3 regions of the Marinobacter sp. R17 genome follow, and region 2 is predicted to be linked to each of the others. Evidence: predicted binding sites of a transcription regulator. Region 2 holds the regulator's gene; each other region holds the start of a gene.
The links. Region 2 encodes FliA, which starts transcription of late flagellar genes. Its sites were predicted from a motif close to CTAAAGTTTNNNNNNNNNNNGCCGNTAA; they were not measured.

Region 1: a site for FliA is predicted at 1,640-1,667, ahead of EB809_RS14500 (methyl-accepting chemotaxis protein). Genes of this name have one in related genera too.
Region 3: a site for FliA is predicted at 2,439-2,466, ahead of EB809_RS15065 (methyl-accepting chemotaxis protein). Genes of this name have one in related genera too.

What each region holds. Positions count from the first base shown of each region.
Region 1 covers NZ_RHGZ01000020.1:69,381-74,146, forward strand. The annotation lists gene ampD (1,6-anhydro-N-acetylmuramyl-L-alanine amidase AmpD) at 90-653, shown strand; gene ampE (regulatory signaling modulator protein AmpE) at 653-1,546, shown strand; gene EB809_RS14500 (methyl-accepting chemotaxis protein) at 1,800-3,827, shown strand; gene EB809_RS14505 (cob(I)yrinic acid a,c-diamide adenosyltransferase) at 3,892-4,455, opposite strand; gene EB809_RS14510 (ketopantoate reductase family protein) at 4,459-4,766, opposite strand, start outside.
Region 2 covers NZ_RHGZ01000002.1:117,015-121,780, reverse strand. The annotation lists gene EB809_RS02540 (chemotaxis protein CheA) at 1-403, opposite strand, end outside; gene EB809_RS02535 (protein phosphatase CheZ) at 417-1,202, opposite strand; gene cheY (chemotaxis response regulator CheY) at 1,220-1,606, opposite strand; gene EB809_RS02525 (RNA polymerase sigma factor FliA) at 1,900-2,643, opposite strand; gene EB809_RS02520 (MinD/ParA family protein) at 2,711-3,523, opposite strand; gene flhF (flagellar biosynthesis protein FlhF) at 3,633-4,766, opposite strand, start outside.
Region 3 covers NZ_RHGZ01000022.1:13,366-18,131, forward strand. The annotation lists gene EB809_RS15060 (STAS/SEC14 domain-containing protein) at 1-199, opposite strand, end outside; gene EB809_RS15065 (methyl-accepting chemotaxis protein) at 344-2,224, opposite strand; gene nfsA (oxygen-insensitive NADPH nitroreductase) at 2,553-3,290, shown strand; gene EB809_RS15075 (DUF2182 domain-containing protein) at 3,329-4,120, opposite strand; gene EB809_RS15080 (DUF1326 domain-containing protein) at 4,133-4,766, opposite strand, start outside.

The sequences.
Region 1 (4,766 bases), on a different contig from region 2:
ACCGTAGAATTGCTGACCACTTTCAGGTCCCGTAACGCGGTAGCGGTGGAAGCATTTTGAACTCTCAATCCCGAGACCCATCTTACGACATCGACGAGGCCGGCTGGCTTCGTCAGGCCCGTCATTGCCGGTCGCCCAATTTTGGACCCCGTCCGGAAGGCGCCGCTATCTCCCTGCTTGTGGTGCACAACATCAGCCTGCCTCCAGGGCAGTTCGGTGGCGATGCCATTGAACGATTTTTCTGCAACCGTCTCGATCCCGACGCCCATCCATACTTTCAGGAAATCCGGGATTTACAGGTCTCTGCCCATGCCTTGATCCGTCGCGATGGCGAATGCGTGCAGTTCGTCTCCTTCCTGGACCGGGCCTGGCATGCCGGTCGTTCCTCCTTCAACGGTGAGGAAGAGTGCAACGACTTCGGCATCGGGATCGAGCTGGAGGGGACCGACGACGTGCCTTACGAAGCAGCCCAGTATCGGGCTCTGGCGCGACTGACCCAGGCCATCATGCAACGCTGGCCCGCTGTGACACTCGATCGACTGACAGGCCACTGCGACATTGCACCGGGGCGCAAGACCGATCCGGGACCCGCCTTCGACTGGCCGCATTTTTTCGCGTTGGTTGAGGATGCGCGCGGGCAGGGGGAGGTCTGATGGGGTTCCTGATCCTGCTGCTCGCCTACGTCGTCCGCCGCCTGCTGGATGGATCGGTCGACGAGGGGCTGGATGCCCGCTTTCGTCAGCGACTGGCCCGGCTTTCCGGCGCTGAGGCCGGGCGCGAAGGTCGCCCGACCGCCGGGTTTGGCATTCTGTTGGGTGCCGTCGTTCTGGTCGGCGCGCTTGATGTCTGGTTGAGCCGCGGCAGTCTCTGGATCCTGACGTGGCCGCTGGACCTGGTGGTGCTGATCGCCATGCTGGGCGTTCCCGGCTGGCGCAACCCGCTACGGGCCTATGGCGAGGCCTGGCGTCGAGGCGATGCGTCGGCGGCCTGGTATCACGTCAATCATCTGCTGCCGGCCGAAGCGCGGGGGTTGGCCAGTGAACCCCGTGAACTGCATGTGCTGCTGTCCAAGCGCTTTATCCAGGTGATTTTCGAACACTATTTCCTGGTGATCTTCTGGTACGTGCTGCTGGGTCCGGCCGGCGCCATCGGTGCGCGGCTGTCGGTGGCGCTGCGCGATCACTGGCCACACCCCGCTGGCCGAGAACCCTTTTCCCGCCTGGTGTATCTGCTGGCCTGGGTGCCTGCGCGGCTGCTGAGCATCACGTTTGGCATTGCTGGCGATTTGGCCGGCTGGATGGGCGGCGCGCGTAAACGGTTGCTGCATCACACCCGCCTGAACGCCTCAGAACTGCTCTTCGAGAGTGCCAACGGGGCGCTGTCCAGTTATTCGCTGGATCCGCAACGGTTTGCTGAGAGTCATCCCGACGAGTGGCCGGATTACGGCGAACGAAGTCTGCGCGCCGTCCGGGATTTGCTGAACCGCAGCATGTTTGTCTGGATCTGCGGGCTTGCGCTGCTGGCAATCATGGGACTCTTTACGTGATTTTCCGGAGCAATTTCCGTATTCTTCCCGCCGCTTATTACACGTTGAAGCCAGGAATTTGATCTGGTTTAACATTGTCGGAACAAAAATAAATTCAAGATTTTTAGCATGTTGACGACAATATAAGTAGGGATGCTCTGATCTCGCCGTCGGGCGGAGACGATGGCGCTGCGGCGCTGCCCCTGTATTGGGCGACGCCATTCAACATAAAAACAATGAATTAACACGAGCACCACATGTTTGAGGGGGTTGAGTGAACCAGCTTCTGTATCCTGCTGTCGCGCTGATGAACCGGCTGCCGATGATTTACAAGTTCGGCTTGATCAGCGTGCTATTCCTGCTTCCGATCGGGGGCTTGTCCTACCTGCTGGTGAGCCAGCTCAACCGATCCATCGAAGGCATCAGCCACGAAGCCCAGGGCCTTGTTCAGGTCCGGCAGGTGAATCGGCTGATTCAGGCCGCCTACGATTACCGGGATTTCCGCGCCGTTGGCAAGATGAAGAACGACGATGCCTTCCTGTCCCGCAGTAATGAGGCGGCGGACGTTATCGACGCGCAGCTGTCCAGTCTGATCGAGACCCAGGCCTCCTTTGATTCGGCGGGCGGCTGGAAGGCCCAGGTCGAGGCTCTGGACAACGCCTGGAAGAAGTTGCGCAGCGAAGACATCTTCCAGAGCAACATCGATCCCCAGGTGACCTATTACCAGGAATTCGTGCAGAAGGCGCGGGCCCTGCTGGAATCGACACTCAAACTGTCCGGCCTGGCTAACGATCCGCAGGCCGAGAACCAGATGCTGTTGCAACTGGCGACCACATCGCTGCACGACGCCGCCAGTCGTGAGGGGATAGCCCGAGCCTTCGGTATGTTCAGTCTGGACCAGGGCACCGTAGGCTACGCGATGGCGGATGTCATGAACGGCGTCTTCGACAACCTGACGACACTGCACAGCCGTCTGAAGTCGGAATTCGAGGTGGCGCAGGGTTCCTCGCAAGCTTTGAGTCAGCAGTCGGATCTGGCGGATGCGGTTGTGCAGAACGTGATCAAGGTGCGTGACGCGCTGGACGCCAACGTCATTACCCCTTATCGACTGGAGATGTCCTGGCAGGATTTCGACAAGTTGATATCGCCGCTGATCGCGCCGAACTTTGAGCTGATGGACCAGATTTTCCAGGTGGTGGACGATAATCTGGCGGAGCGCCTGAACCGAGAAACCAACCAGCGAATGGTGATTTTCCTGGTGCTGGGGATTGTGCTGCTGATTGTGGTGTATCTCTACCTGGGGTTCTTCGTTTCCGTTAAGAAGGCGATTTCCCGCTTTGGTAAAGCCGCGCGGCAGGTGGCGGATGGCGATATGACGGTCCGCATCGAGCTGGCCAATCGCGACGAGCTTGGGGCGCTGACCGACGAGTTCAACAACATGACTTCGAAAATGGCCGATTTGATCCGCTCGGTCAGTCGAACCACCGGTGACGTCGATACCCAGGCAACACGGGTGAACGACAGTGCGTCGGCCAACAGCGAGGCGGTTGAGCGTCAGATGTCAGAGACCGAGCAGATTTCGGACGCCATGCACCAGATGGTGGATACGGTACAGGAAGTGGCGGAAAGCGCCCAGCGCGCCTCGGATTCCGCCGGGTCCGCTGAGAAAGATGCCGAGCAGGGCCGACAGGTTGTCACCGAAACCGTGGACACCATTCACCGGCTGGCTAACGAAATTCGTGGCGCGGTGGATACCATCAACCGGGTCAGCGAAGACAGCGACAGCATCAGTCAGGTGCTGGTGGAGATCAAGGCGATTGCCGAGCAGACCAACCTGCTGGCACTGAATGCCGCCATCGAGGCTGCGCGCGCCGGCGAGCAGGGCCGCGGGTTTGCGGTGGTTGCGGACGAGGTTCGCTCGCTGTCCCAGCGCACGCATAAGTCGACGGAAGACATCGAGGAAATGATTGGTCGTTTGCAAGGCGGCGTGAAAGCGGCGGTGAAAGCGATGACCAACAGCCATGAGGTCACAGACGCCACCGTCGAGAAATCCTCAGAAGTGACCGAGGCATTGGAGAAAATCCTGGCGGGCATTTCCACCATCGTGGACATGAGCCACCAGATTGCGCAGGCCTCGGAAGAGCAGTCTGCGGTGGCCAAGAACATCAACACCAACGTCGAGCAAATTACCGAGCTGGGGCATGCGACGGCGGGTAATGCCGACGAGACGCTGGCTGCCTCCCGTGAAATGTCGGATGTCACCGCCGAACTGCGGCGTCTGGTGGCGTCTTTCCGCGTGTAACGAAAAAGGCCGCTCACCATGTGGGCGGCCTTACAGTCATGTTGCGCTGCGTTGCGTCAAACGCTCAATTTTTGCCGGCCGGCGGCGTCGGCGACCAAAGCACTTCCTCTCCGCCATCCCGCCGCGCCAGCACCCGCGCAATCACGAACAGCAGATCCGACAGCCGGTTCAGGTAACGGCGGGACGATTCGTTGATGGAGTCCTCGTGGCCCAGCGCCACCACCACTCGCTCGCCGCGCCGGCAGATGGCCCGGGCCAGGTGACAGTGAGCCGCATCCCGGCGCCCGCCGGGCAGGATGAAGTTCTTCAGCGGCGGCAGATCCTCATTCCACTGATCCAGCGTGCTTTCCAGCCAGTCGATGTGGCCGTCGCCGATGACGTGACTGCCGGGAATGGCGAATTCGCCGCCCAGGTCAAACAGGTGATGCTGGATTTTCCGCATCAACTCAGCCAGTTCCGGTTCGTTATCGAGGTATTCGATGAGGACGCCAATCTGGCAGTTCAGCTCATCGACGGTGCCCATGGCGTCGACGCGCTGGGCATTCTTGGCGATCCGGCTGCCGTCGGCCAGGCCGGTGGAGCCGTCGTCGCCGGTGCGGGTGTAGATCTTGGAAAGTCGGTATCCCATGATTCAGTCCTGTTTCAGGTGTGTCACGGCGTCTGTGAGTTCACGATTTACGGGCGCATCAAGGCCATGGATGACTGAGGCCTGCACCACAAAGCCATTCATCATATCGATCTCGGTGTGTCGGCCGACGCGCACGTCCTGTCGCATGGACGAACTGTTGGCGGCCGTGCGACGCGCCACGTCGCGGACTTGTGCTTCCAGCGTCGCGGCTTCGACAGGGCGCCCCGACGCCCGCATCAGCGCCGCCACTTCCCGGCAGACGTCCCCGATGCGTTCTTCGAAATAGGGATGGCCCAGAATCTCTCCATTGG
Region 2 (4,766 bases):
CGGGGGCCTCACCTTCGGGCAACGCCAGGGCATCCAGCGCCTCGATCAATGCCGGATCGGCCGGTGTCGGTTCCTCCCGGTTGCGTACCTGGTCAAACATGGCATTGACGTTGTCCAGGGCTTCGAGGACCACGTCCATGAGATCGGAGTCGACCCGGCGCTTGTGGTTACGCAGGGTGTCAAAGACGTTTTCCGCCGAATGACAACAATTGACCAGCGCTTCAAGCTGCAGGAAGCCGGCACCACCCTTGACGGTGTGGAACCCACGGAAGATCGCGTTCAGCAGATCCCCGTTATCCGGATTCTGCTCCAGATCCACCAGCTGTTCGGACAGCTTTTCGAGTATTTCACCAGCCTCTACCAGGAAGTCCTGGAGAATTTCTTCGTCAGCATCAAGCGCCATGCAGTGTCCTCACTCAAAAACCAAGGCTGGACAGGAGGTCATCGACATCATCCTGGCCGGATACGACATCCTCACGCTCTTTGGCGTTCATTTGAGGGCCTTCGCCTTTTTCGATTGTTGTCGTTGTTTCGCCGATATCATGGACAGTGCCGGTGATTTCATCGACATGGCTGGCCATGACCACCAGGCTGAGCAGGTGTTCTTCCACTTCCTTGACCAGCGCCGTGACCTTCTGGATGACCTGACCGGTCAGGTCCTGGAAGTCCTGCGCCAGCAGGATCTCGGACAGGTTGCCGTAAAGGGCTTCCGCATCGCTGGCCGTTTGTTCGAAGAAGTTGTCGATCCGGTTGTACAGCTCGCGGAATTCGCCGGCGCCGATTTGCCGGCGGCGCAGCTTGTGCCAGTCGGCTCGCAGCGCGACGGCCTGCTCCCGCAGGCTGTTGGCCTTGGGCATCGCCTCTTCCACGATGTCCATGGTGCGGTTGGCGGCCTGACTGGTCATGTCCACCACGTACGCCAACCGGTCGGAAGCGTCCGTGATCTTGGACAGGGCTTCCTGCTGCTCCGGGTTCTGCGGATCGATATTGAAGTTGCGAATGGCCTCGTGGAGGCTGCGGGTCAACCGGCCAACCTCACGGTAAAGGCTCTGGTCCCGGACATCATTCAGTTCATTAATCAGGCGCATCGCCGCGGCGTAATCGCCGGCGTCCACCTGTTGCTTCAGTTCTTCCGCCTGGTGCTGCAGCTTCTCAACGACATCGGGATCGAGGGAGCCGGCCTTGTCTTTTTTTGTGCCCATGATTGGCGCTCTGATACTCAGGACTGGATGCGTTCGAAAATCTTCTCGATCTTTTCCTTCAGGACAGCCGCCGTAAACGGCTTCACGACGTAACCGTTAACGCCGGCCTGAGCCGCCGCCACGATCTGGTCACGCTTGGCTTCCGCCGTCACCATCAGGATCGGCAGGTTCTTGAGGTTCTCGTCCGCGCGAACGGCCTGCAGCAGTTCAAATCCGGACATGCCCGGCATGTTCCAGTCGGTGACCAGAAAATCGTATTTGCCACTCTTGAGCATGGGCAGCGCGGTGTTGCCGTCATCCGCCTCGTCAGTATTGGTGAAACCGAGGTCGCGAAGCAGATTCTTGATGATCCGTCGCATCGTGGAGAAGTCATCCACGATCAGAATTTTCATGTTTTTGTCCAAAGGGACCTCCAATCATTACAGCCCGGAATACCAATCCAGCGTCCAGTTCAGTGTCCGGCAATCCATACGATACCGGCGCCACTGAAAGCACCGCCTATTCTGTCGCGTCAACGCCCGCTGTAAAGCGTCCGTTACCAAAAACTACAGTTCCGGGATCGTAGCCTGGGCATCAACGCTGACCACAAGCTCCCGGAATTCGATGTCAACTTTTTGCTTGTCGCGCCTGATGTGGCGCGTCCGCCCATTCTGCCCTGCTCCACCGGTGTTTTGCGAACCGGCTTTGAACGGCGTGGCTAACGGGCTTCCTGCCAATCCGTCAGACGTGATTTCAGGCGCAATGCCGCCTGACTGTGAATCTGGCTGACCCGACTTTCACTGACACCGATGACGGCGCCGATTTCTTTCAGGTTCAGCTCTTCCTGGTAATACAGACTCAACACCAGCTTTTCCCGCTCCGGCAGCGCCGCGATCGCCTCGGCCAGACTGCGCTGGAATCCGGCTGCCGACAGCTCTTCGAACGGACGATCGGGCACGGCCTCTTCATTGTCTATCGGCAGCTCTCCCGATTCATTTAGCTCATCCAGACTAAAAAGACGGCCGCTGTTGGAATCGGCCAGGCAGGCATGGTACTCCGGCAGGGTCATGTCCAGCTCGTCGGCGACTTCGTGATCCTGAGCCTCGCGCCCGGTCCGGTCTTCGACGGCCTTGATCGCCTGGGCGATGCGACGGGAATTGCGGTGGACGGAACGCGGCACCCAGTCGCCCTTGCGAATCTCATCCACAATGGCACCGCGAATGCGGATACCCGCATAGGTTTCAAAGGAAGCGCCTTTGCCGGCGTCGTACTTCTGAGCGGCCTCGAGAAGGCCGATCATGCCGGCTTGCATCAGGTCTTCAAGCTGGACAGAGGCGGGCAATCGCGCCAACACATGCAACGCGATCTTTTTCACCAGCGGCGCATGATCCTCGACCAGTTGATGGGCCGATTTGCGCGAGCTCGTCTGTTGGTAGATTCCCAGGCCTTTTGCCAACGTCATCAATCCGGATTACCCGTGTGTTTCAATCGACCGTCATACCACGCCACCTGTCGGTCAGGGTACTCCATCAGGCGTCCACCAGGCGCTCAACGAAAAATTCGAGATGCCCCCGTGGAGAAGACGGGAGCGGCCAGTTGTCCACCTGCTGGGCCAGCGCCTTGATCGCCAGCGAGGCCTTGGCGCGTGGGTAAGCGTCAAGCACCGCACGCTGCCGTTGTACCGCTTTTTTGACGGCTTCGTCGTAAGGGACGATGCCCACATATTGTAGCGCAACATCCAGAAATCGCTCGGTAACCCGGGTCAGTTTCCCAAACAGATGCTTGCCTTCCTGCTCGTTGCGAACCTGGTTGGCAAGGATGCGAAACCGGTTCACCCCGTAGTCCCGGTTCATGAGCTTGATCAGCGCGTAGGCATCGGTAATGGAAGTGGGCTCGTCGCAGACCACCAGCAGCAATTCCTGAGACGCCCGCAGGAAGCTGACCACCGATTCGGAAATGCCGGCAGCGGTGTCAACGATCAACACGTCGATCTGATCGCCCAGTTCGCTGAAGGCGTTGATCAGGCCAGCGTGCTCCATGGGCGTCAGCTGGGTCATCCGCTGGGTGCCGGACGAGGCGGGAACGATCTTGATGCCGCCCGGGCCGTCGACCAGGACATCGCGCAGGTCGCACTCGCCGTTCAGCACATCATTGAGATTGTGGTTCGCAGTGATACCCAGCAGGACGTCGATGTTGGCCAGCCCCAGATCGGCATCCAGAACCACCACCCGACGCCCCATCTGTGCCAGTGCAATAGCCAGGTTGACCGAAACGTTGCTCTTGCCAACGCCGCCCTTGCCACCTGAGACGGCGATCACCTGGACCGGGTTAACTCTACTCATGCCGGATACAGTCTCTCACGACAACTCTTGATAAGGATGGCCGGTTGATAACCGGCTCGATAGTGGAGCCCATGAACGCCCTGCGGCTGTTCCGGCGGACTCCCGGGCCTCAGGCGCCGGCTGCAACCACAGCGGTTTCCCGAACCTGTTTCAGACGCTCCACACCCAGTCTGACCAGTGGAGCCGCCTGTGCCGGATGAATGTCCTCGGGGATGCGCTGCCCATCGGTGTAATACGCCACCCGAAGACCCGTTTCCATGGCAAAGCCTAGCACCTCGCCGAGTGTCAGGGCTTCATCCAGTTTGGTCATGATACACCCGGCCGGATTCGCCATCTTATAGCAATGCCACGTGGATTTCATAATGCGAGGCTGGCTGGTGGCTGCCAGCACCAGGTAAGGCTTGACCGGATGCCGGCTTGCAGCCAGCTCCTCAAGCTGTTCCTGGTGGCCGCGATCGGAATGGGTCAGGCCCGCCGTGTCGATCAGAACCAGGCGTTTATCGGACAGGTCATCGAGGATCTGGTCCAGGGAATGGCTCTCATCCACCACCCGCACCGGCACGTTCAGGATGCGACCGAATACAAACAGATGCTCATGTGCCGCGATCCGATAACGGTCGGTGGTGACCAGCGCCAGGGAATCGGCGCCGTGCTCCAGGACATAACGCGCCGCCATCTTGCCGATGGTGGTGGTCTTGCCAGAGCCAGTGGGGCCCACCAACGCGACCAGACCACCCTGCTCGACCAGTTCCTGCTGCTGGGTGCGCAGGCCGGCCGCCAGCGTGCGCAACGCCCGCTTCCAGCCCTCTTCCAGTCGAACACCAGCCGCGTTACGAGACAGCGTGGAGGCCAGCGTGTGGGACAGTCCGTACTCTTCCAGTCGCTCCATCAGGCGCTGCTGACTCGCGTCCACCGGGTCGTTTGCCGGTCCATTTGCAGCGGCCGGAGAACGACGCTCGTTGACCATATCCCGCAGCGAATGGATTTCCGCCCGCATGGCTTCGAGGGCCGCATGGGTGGCGTCCTGAGCGGGTTCGGCAGCCGCCGGTTCCGGCGTGGTGAAATCAAGAATGTCCTGCTCACGGGGTTGGCGCTTTTCACGAATTTCCCGGATACGGTCCCGCGAGCGGCCGAGTTCTTCCTCCAGGCGGCGATGTTGTTCCGCCTGCATTTCGGCCAGCCGGGCGCCATTGGTGGCTTCGACCGCGGCGGTGCCCAGACGCTGGCGCGCCAGATTTTCGTC
Region 3 (4,766 bases), on a different contig from region 2:
GCTCCCAGCCTTCCAGTTCGGTGGCGTCGAACAGCGCTTTGACGTGGGGTTTCTCCACCGCCGCCAGGGCCGAATCGATCATGGGTGTGATGGTCTGATAATCCTCGTGGGTCAGTTTTCCCTGGGCCTTGAAGGACAGGAAAAACTGGTCCCCCACCCGATCGATGCCAATGGCCAGGCCGTGTCGTTTCATATCCATCGATGTGTTCTCCTGCCGTCACGAATGAAAGAGCGATCTGATATTCAGACTGACAGGAGACGGAAAAGTGCGCCTTGATTCAGGACAGGTTCTGGTGGGATGGCCGGACCGGCCAGGCCTTCAGGCCCGCCGGTCCGGTTCGCTTCAGACGGTAAAGCGGCGGGTGCTCGAGGACAGCCGGTCGGCGTATTCCGACAGGCGCTGGTTCTGGGTGCCCAGCTCGCTGCCGATGGCCTGGGTTTCGCTGCTCTGCTGACGAATCTCTTCCATCTTCTGGGCGATGTCGTCGGTGGTGGTGGAGATCTCCTCCACGGCGACCACCACCTGATCCATTTCCGCATTCAGCGTCTGGATCGACTCCGTGACCGTGCCCATGGCACCAGCGATCTGACCGGCGCTTTCCTCGCTTTCCCGGGCCAGCTTGAGGCCGTGCTGGGTGAGCGAGTCCATGTTGGCGGTCTGCTTGTTGAGCTCGTCGATGATGCGGGTGATGTTGTCGGTCGCTTCCACCGTCTTGCTGGCCAGGGTGCGGACTTCGTCGGCCACCACCGAGAAGCCGCGACCGGCTTCACCGGCCCGGGCCGCTTCGATGGCGGCGTTCAGGGCCAGCAGGTTGGTCTGTTCCGCCAGCCCATTGATCACGTCGATGATACCGGTGACCTTGGTGCAGGACTGGTTCAGGCTCTGCACGCCACTATGGGTGTCCTGGATCAGGTTGGATAGACGCTGCATGGCGTTGACGCTCTCGTCCACAACACGCGCGCCGGACTGGGCAGATTCGTTGGCTTTCTGGGTGGACACGCCCACCTGGGAGGTGCGCTCGGCTACGTCGGTCAGTGTCACGGAAATCTGCTGGCTTGCGGTGGCGGCCTGGACGGTCTGGGATTCCACCGCCTCGCTGTTTCTCGCCAGGCGCTCCATGCTCTTGTCCAGCTCGCCGCGGACTTCGATCAGGTTGTTGGTGCTCTCGATGGAGTCCCGCATCAACCGGTTGATGTTGTCGATCATCTGGTTGGTGGCGGTGGCCAGCCGGTTGAATTCGTCCTTGTCGTTACGGCCGACATCGAGTTTGCGGGTCAGATCGCCGTCCGACACCCGCTGCAGCATTTCCATCACGCCCTGCAGCCGATTGACCAGGGTGCGGGAAATGATGAACAGGATCAGCACCAGAATCGGCGCGAAGATCACCAGGGCACCGAGGCTGACTGTTTTGGCCGACGACTCAGCAGAAGAGGCCTGTTCAATCGCCGCGGCAATCGGGCCGGTCTGGAGCGCTTCGTTCTGGGTATGGATCGCCTTCTGCAGCTTGTTGCCTGCGGCGATGGCGGCGGTGTCCATGGCGGCAATCGCCTTCATCCTGGCCGCTGCCTTGTCGAAGGCCTTACGGTATGCTGCGACCGTCTTGCCCACGACGCTTTCCTGCCAGTCATACTGCTTGACCATCAACTCCAGCCCCTTGACCGCATGCTCGGCAGGCTTGGCAAAGGACACATCGCGGTCCGCGAAATAGCCCTTCTGTGTCCGCGAGACTTCGGCAATGCTCTCATCGAACAAGCTGAGCTGCAGATCCTTGAGGCCGGCGTAGGCTTCGGAAAGCCCCTTGCGCAGGCCGGTCTCGTCGTTGAGGCCAAGATCCGAGACGTTGTCGATCCAGTCACGACGCTGCGCCACGTAGGTGTCCGCCGCACCGACGATCTGCTCGGCGGCGCTGACGATGTCATCGTCTCCCAGTTCTCCGGCGCTGTCCCGGAGTGCCTTTGCATCGGCTTCGAACGCTTCCAGCTGCTGCCTGGCGGCGGTCTGCTCGCCTTCCTTGAAGGAGGCCAGGTTCTTTTCGATCGAGTTCCAGTCAGTGAGCAGCTCACTGGCCTGGTTCTGGTAGCTGACCAGTTCGTAGGTCATTCGGTAGGACGACGACACCGAGGTAATCCCCCAGTAGATGGCCGCGCCAACCGCCAGAAAACCAAGGGGGGTAACAACAATCAGGGCCAGGAATTTCTGGCGCCACGACAGACTGAGATTCACCGGTATTCTCCGTTTTTGTTTTGGGTCGACGCTGAAAAAATCCGCGGGCCAGCAGCCACCCGGCCGTTTTCCAGGGACTTAATCGGTGGCTCAGTACAGAGCACCGCCGGATTCAGGTCAACAGAGTTGTGATCGATTTAACAATTCAATTCAAAAGATTTGCATTTGATTTTTGTAACTCGCGCCACCATCCATGATAAAACCGTTTAGTTTCCTATCGGCCGGCCCAGGCATTACTTCAGTTCCGACTTTGCCCGGATCAACACGAACGCCAGTGAACCCCGTTACCCGGCCGGCTTTTGATGAACGCCAAACACCAAGAGGTCCCATGAATCCAACCATTGAACTCCTACAATCCCACCGTTCGATCCGCAAGTTCACCGGCGAGCGTATTCCGCGCGACCTGTTTGAAGCCTGCATCCGGGCCGGCCAGAGTGCCGCCACGTCCAACCATGTTCAGGCCTACACCATCATCCACGTCGTGAATCCGGAAAAACGCGCCAAGCTGGCCGAATTGGCGGGGGGCCAGGCCTATGTTCACGACAGTTCCGATTTCCTGGTGTTCTGCGCGGATATGAAGCGCCCCACTGAAGCGGCGGCGCGGGCCGGGGCCGATGTGATCCGGGGGATGACGGAGCAATTGCTGGTGGCGAGCATCGACACCGCACTGATGGCGCAAAACATTGCCATTGCGGCGGAATCGGCGGGACTCGGGCTGTGCTACATCGGAGGCATCCGCAACAATCCGGCCGAGGTGAGCGAGTTGCTGGATTTGCCGGAAAATGTGTATCCGGTATTCGGGATGTGCCTGGGCTATCCGGATCAGGACCCGGAGGTCAAACCGCGCCTGCCCCTGGCGTCGATCCTCAAGGAAGACACCTACCAGGACGCAGGCGACGAGGATCTGGTTGCCGGCTTCGACGAAACCATGCGGGGCTACTACCGCAACCGCACCGGCGGCACCAAGGACACCACCTGGTCGGAGCAGCTCAAGCCGCTGTTCACCGCGAAACTGCGCCCCCATATGCAGGACTTCCTTCGGGGCAAGGGCTTTGGTCTGAAGTAAGACTCACAATCAGACAGGCAACGGCCTTCGCCGTTGCCTCAGGCCAAGTTTCCCAGCAACAGCCAGCCGCCAACCAGGACTGCCAGTGCCCCCGCGCCCCTGGCCAGCCAGTCACCGCCGGGCAGCACTTTCTCCAGCAGGACCAACACGGCCAGGCCGGCGATCACCAGCAGGTCCATCACCCCGCCCACGAACAGCAGTGCCATCAGCGCCCAACAACAGCCGACGCAGTAGGCGCCGTGCGTGACGCCCATGTGCAGGGCGCCGGACGATCCCGACCGCCAGTGATGGATCACGAATGCGGCTGGCCCACGACAGTGCGCCAGGCAGGCTTTTTTCCACGGGGACCACTGATACAAACCGGCAATGACCAGAACCATCCCGCTGAAGAGTCCGCTCTGGCTGCGCATCATGGGTGACAGGATCGCCCACTGCTCCAGAGCCCACTGCAATGCCGTGGCGGCGATGCTGAAGATCAGCCAGATCAGGACGTACCCGGCCGCGAACAGCAGGGTTCCCAGCCCGATGTCCGGCAGTCGATTGTGCAGGGCCACCCGCCGGTACAGGAGAATCATGGGGGTCGCACTGGGCAGCATCATCGCCATCATCATGATGGACCACATCAGGCCCATGGCCACGGCGTATGCCGGCGTCCAGGGATGGAAGGTCATCATTCCGCCCATGGCCATACCGACTTCCATACCCGTCGCCATGTCGACCAGATACCACCAGGACAGCACGACCACCGCGGCCAGCGCAGCCAACGTCAACACGGACATCCAGTCCAGCCGATGCGACAATGTCGCCGGCTCCGTCCGGAGCGTACTCATGACCGCCTCCGCTTACCGGAACACACCAGCAGGACCGATATCCAGCCGGGAAAAGTGACTGTGGCTGGCATCCAGCTCCAGCGGAATCGCCGCCCGCGCCGAAGTGTGTCCGCTGGCCACTTCGGCCACCGCGTACTCAAAGCCGTTGGGCAGGTCGATGCGCGCCCGGTGTTCCTGGCCGGTGATCGGATTGATAATGGGCTGACCTTCCGCCTCGATCATATCCCCCACGCGCACGGTAGCCTTGCGGGCATCGACGTCACCGTCGATATCGATGCGACAAAACACGGGATCGTGCATGTGGGTCAGGGTGCTGGCAAAGACGTTGAAGAAGGTCGCGCCGGGTTCGGACGTCTCGCCCGAGAGAATGGCCATCAAACCGTCGCGCTGGGCCTGGCTGGCGCGTTCATCGATAAAGGCCTGGGCGTCGCCGTTGCCTTCGTGGATCGCGCCGGGCCATTTGAAGGTGACCGCGAAGTTCAGATCATCCAGCCGGGTGTCGCCAAAGTGACCGTCCTCGATGTGGAAGGCGCCGAAGGCCTGGCAGTCACCCTGGGTGGGCCGCCCGTTGAACTGACAGGGGCAGCCGAAATCGCAGTTGCAGTTTATGAACTCAAAACCGCGTATTCGCCAATCGGTCTTGTCC